DNA from 2 places in the Oceanobacillus timonensis genome. Region 2 is predicted to be linked to the other one. Evidence: a T-box and tRNA genes for the amino acid it is inferred to sense, from the RefSeq annotation. Region 2 holds a T-box; the other holds one or more tRNA genes.
The links. The T-box of region 2 lies ahead of thrS (threonine--tRNA ligase). A T-box ahead of a tRNA ligase gene usually reads a tRNA of that ligase, here a tRNA-Thr.
Positions count from the first base shown of each region.

Region 1 (2,477 bases), 2.0 Mb from region 2:
ATTGAATCCGGCATCCACATGCAATACTTCACCAGTAATTCCGCGTGCTAAATCACTCAGGAAGAATAATGTTGCATCTCCGACATCATCTTGATCAATGTTACGGCGTAATGGAGCTCTTTCCTCAACAACTTGTGCTTTTTCATTGAAGTTAGCTACTCCTTTTGCAGAGAGTGTACGGATAGGACCGGCTGACACAGCGTTCACGCGAATGCCATCTTTACCCACATCTTCAGCCAAATAACGGACACTTGCTTCCAGAGATGCTTTAGCCACACCCATAACGTTATAGCCAGGAACGACTTGTTCTGCTCCGATATACGTTTGTGTGACAACCGAACCTCCTTCTGTCATCAGTTCTTTCGCAGCATTTGTCACGGTTACTAAGGAATAAGCACTGATTTCTTGGGCGAGCAGGAAGCCGTCACGAGAAGTAGTGACAAATTCACCTTGCAGGTCCTCACGTTTTGCAAAGGCAACAGAGTGAACCAAGCCGTGAATCACACCGATTTTTTCTTTTATCTCCTGAAACGCTTCCTGAACACTTTCATCGGATGCAACATCGCAAGAGATAATTGCTTTTGGTTCGATTTCATGTTTCTCTAAAAGTTTTACTAACTTATTATAGGATCTTTCCTGCCGGTTCGTAAAAATAAGATTAGCTCCGGCATTATGTAGTGATTTGGTAATGCCCCATGCAATACTTCTTTCGTTTGCGACGCCCATTACTACAATATTTTTACCTTCTAAAAGCTTTGTCATACTTTTCCTCCATTCCACATTTTACTTAGCATCTATTATAACTGATTAGTACCAGGTGATAAAGGTAAAACCTGTTTTTCTTTATTTCTATAGAAGAAACGGGTTAAAATAACGAAATCTTATACAAAATATGATTCTGTAACATCGTATTAAAATAGGCATTGACCGTGTTTGAACATCTTTGGAAAAATAAAATAAAGTTTTTTTCATTTTTCTCTTTACAAACGGTTGGTTCCTCGATATAATAAAATTCGTCAGTTTGCGGGAGATACTTTCAAAAACTTCTCAGACAGCAATCATGGCCCGTTGGTCAAGTGGTTAAGACACCGCCCTTTCACGGCGGTAACACGGGTTCGAATCCCGTACGGGTCACCAACTTATTTCAATGAAAAACATATAGGAAACACGCAATGTTATTTTATAACATTTTCAGGCATACATAATATGCTCTGGAGGATTAGCTCAGCTGGGAGAGCACCTGCCTTACAAGCAGGGGGTCGCAGGTTCGAGCCCTGCATCCTCCACCATCATGCCGGCCTAGCTCAACTGGTAGAGCAACTGACTTGTAATCAGTAGGTTGGGGGTTCAAGTCCTCTGGCCGGCACCATTTTTTTATGTATATTATTTACCATATGGTTAACAATACTACGGAGGGGTAGCGAAGTGGCTAAACGCGGCGGACTGTAAATCCGCTCCCTCAGGGTTCGGGAGTTCGAATCTCTCCCCCTCCACCATGTTTTTATTGGGCCATAGCCAAGCGGTAAGGCATCGGGTTTTGATCCCGTGCACCCCAGGTTCGAATCCTGGTGGCCCAGCCTTTTTTTTATGTCTTTTTTATACTCGATAGAGATATTACAGGAGCCATTAGCTCAGTTGGCAGAGCATCTGACTTTTAATCAGAGGGTCGAAGGTTCGAATCCTTCATGGCTCATTACAAGAATGACAAGTACAGAACACACAGAAAACGGGATAAGCTTATCTCGTTTTTTTCTTTATCATGGAGAATTGCCCGTAAACGCTCCCGTTGCAGTAACGTTTCTTTGTATAGATAAGGTTTCGTGAACACCAAGTTAGAAAATGTATAAAACTAAAAAAATACAGTACCTGACCATAATATCAAGTACTTAGTTCTAGTAACGAAATAAGTATCTTCAAAATGAAAAAACGGTAGAATTCATGTTATAATCAAAATAGTTTCTTTTAGTACTTCGTAATAAAAAGCATATTTTTAGATATGATAAATAAAAAGGATGAGCTAGGCATGACCTCTTCAAGGATACCCGGTTTTTATAATATGACAGTAGAAGAAAGGCGAGCATTGTTACGTGAAGCCTTTTCTTTAACAGAAGCAGAAACGCAAAATTTGTCTAACGCAGATGCACTTACAATAGGAAAAGCTGATAATATGATTGAAAATGTCATTGGTACCTATCCATTACCATTTGGATTAGGATTAAATTTTTTAGTAAATGGGAAAGAATATGTGGTGCCGATGGCTATTGAAGAAGCATCTGTTGTTGCTTCTGCCAGCCATATTGCAAAGATAGTCAGAGAGGCTGGCGGGTTTCAAACTGAGTCGAAAGAGAGACTGATGATTGGACAGATTCAGGTTGTCGGCTGTCCGGATTTTCAAGAAGCAAAGCAACAAATCCTTCAACATAAAGAACTTCTAATGAAAGCTGCCGATGAAGCTTATCCGAGCATCGTCAGACGTG
Region 1 is NZ_LT800497.1:4,224,185-4,226,661, reverse strand. Features, by position in the region: gene fabI (enoyl-ACP reductase FabI) at 1-762, opposite strand, end outside; tRNA gene B7E05_RS20770 (tRNA-Glu) at 1,063-1,137, shown strand; tRNA gene B7E05_RS20765 (tRNA-Val) at 1,214-1,289, shown strand; tRNA gene B7E05_RS20760 (tRNA-Thr) at 1,294-1,369, shown strand; tRNA gene B7E05_RS20755 (tRNA-Tyr) at 1,412-1,496, shown strand; tRNA gene B7E05_RS20750 (tRNA-Gln) at 1,506-1,577, shown strand; tRNA gene B7E05_RS20745 (tRNA-Lys) at 1,621-1,693, shown strand; gene B7E05_RS20740 (hydroxymethylglutaryl-CoA reductase, degradative) at 2,024-2,477, shown strand, end outside.
Region 1: it has a tRNA-Thr gene. The T-box ahead of thrS (threonine--tRNA ligase) is inferred to sense a tRNA for this amino acid. The anticodon was not compared.

Region 2 (2,477 bases):
TGAATAGAAGAAACATTTTTCTAAAAAAGATTCCCATTGTGATAAATGGGAATCTTTTTTGGCTTTACAGTAGTTGACAAAGAAAAGAAGGTAAAGTGTATGGCAGATGGTGCTGACCCCTCAGGAGCTAAAACGGTCCGCCTCCGCTAGTAGGGTGTTCTATACGGTTGAAATAACTGAACAAATAAAAGTTCAATCAGATAGAACTCATTTTCGTGGTGCATGGTAAAAAGGCTCAGTAACCATTCTTTTCTATGCATGAAAGCTATTCTCGATAGTAACGATCCATGGTTAGGGTTTGAACTGCTAATCCACCATTTGTTACCCATAGTACCCATAGATTCCGGTGAAAATCCTTGTTTCTTCATATACTTACCAGAAAGAAAACAATAAATATCCGAAAGGTAGAGTGTTTATATTAGGTAAAGCAAATCTGCTAGTCTGACTAGTTTAAGCATGTTTGTACAGTCTTGTCCATATAATTGTAACAGTTTGCAAGTGGATGAGGGTGATATGTATTGATGGAAGTGTATTTTGAAACGGATAAGGAAGCTCAAGCTTTTTGTAATCAGTTGATTCCATATAGAAAACAAATCAGCGTACATCAACAAACGAACGCCTGGGGAAGCAGGTTACAACTGGAAAGTAATGGAACAAAGGCAGAATTAATTCATGTCATCAGCTCTGTCATGTCAAATGTATTGATAGAAGAGCATCTTTCAGACATCATTATTCGAGAAATTACCGAGGAGTATTATTTCTCTGACCCGGAGGAGATTAACCGCATTTATGATTTTTCTATGGGCATTTTATTTGAAACAGACGAAGATAACCAAACGTTAAGAGAACATGTGGATACTGCCAAACTTCTGCAGCATATTTTTCTTCAGCAATTAAAAGAACATACGAGCATTCATTTTCGTGCTATATTACGTTTTCGACTGGCAAGCTTTTTAACATTTATTCATGAATGCGTTGGAAAGGCTATTGAGGAATTTAAGCGGGAAGAAGATCACCAGGCATTTATGGACACGCTGCGCCATTATATTGAAAAAAAAGAGCCCTGTGTTGATTTGGTTCATATCGAGCAGGGAGAAAATTTTACTTTTTACAATGAAAAAGGAGAGGTCATTTCTAAAGATATGCTGCGCATGTGGATGTTCCAGGCGCCTTTGTATGTGCTCGGCTTGCATGATAATGAATTTAATTTAAGTCCGCTTATTGCCATGGCACCGGCAAAAATAAAGGTGTATGGAAATAATCCTGCTGACCCAAAGACCATGACAATTATCAATATATTTCAAGAGAGGGTACTATTTGAAGCGAAAGGAGCCTCTATTCTTTCCCGGGGAGAATAATGAATTGGACTTGCTTTTCAAACGCAGAAGGAATATAATACGAATAGAGTTTGAATACAACATGGCAATGATGAGGACAAGATTATTTTCATTTTACGTACCTAGAGAGGGAAGTCCTGAGGCTGTAAGCTTCCTTTCGTAAAGAAATAATTACCACCTTGGAGCATTGCTGCTGAAATATGTAAAAGTAGGCAGCAACGTTTCATCTGCGTTAAGGATGAATGAAGCTGAGGATATTTTTATCTTCAGGAATTAGGGTGGAACCACGGCATAAACGCTCGTCCCTTTGCATGACGCAAAGAGATGGAGCGTTTTTTTATATTTGATAAAGGAGTTCGATGAACATGGCTGATTTAACAATTATTTTTCCAGATGGAGCGGAGAAGTCCTTCCCGGAAGGAACAACGGGCGAAGATATCGCAGCTTCTATTTCCCCGGGATTAAAAAAACAGGCACTTGCCATTAAATTAGGTGGAGAGCTTGTTGATTTACGCAGACCGCTTTTCGAAGGTGGAAAAATTGAAATTATTACGTACCGTAACCAGGAAGGGCTGGAGATTGCACGTCACTCTACTGCCCATTTATTAGCACAGGCTGTGAAACGTTTATATCCGAATGTGCAATTAGGCGTTGGTCCAGTTATTGAAGAGGGTTTTTATTACGATATCGATATGGAAGATACCTTAACCCCGGAAGACCTGCCGAAAATTGAGAAAGAAATGAAGAAAATCATAGATGAAAATTTAGAAATCAAACGTGTAGAAGTTTCTCGTGATGAAGCAAAAGCACGTTTTGCAGAAATTGGCGATGAGCTTAAATTAGAACTGCTGGATGCGATTCCGGAAGACGAAACGGTAACGATTTATGAGCAGGGAGAATTTTTTGACTTGTGCCGGGGAGTGCATGTTCCGTCAACAAGTAAAATCAAAGCATTCAAGTTATTAAGTATTTCCGGCGCTTATTGGCGTGGAGACAGCAATAATAAACAATTGCAACGTATTTACGGAACAGAATTTGAGAAAAAATCGCAGCTGGATGAATATCTGCAGATTTTAGAAGAGCGTAAAGAAAGAGATCACCGCAAGCTTGGTAAAGAGCTGGGCATTTTTACCGTATCAC
Region 2 is NZ_LT800497.1:2,180,209-2,182,685, forward strand. Features, by position in the region: gene dnaI (primosomal protein DnaI) at 1-7, shown strand, start outside; gene ytxC (sporulation protein YtxC) at 522-1,358, shown strand; T-box leader at 1,417-1,647, shown strand; gene thrS (threonine--tRNA ligase) at 1,703-2,477, shown strand, end outside.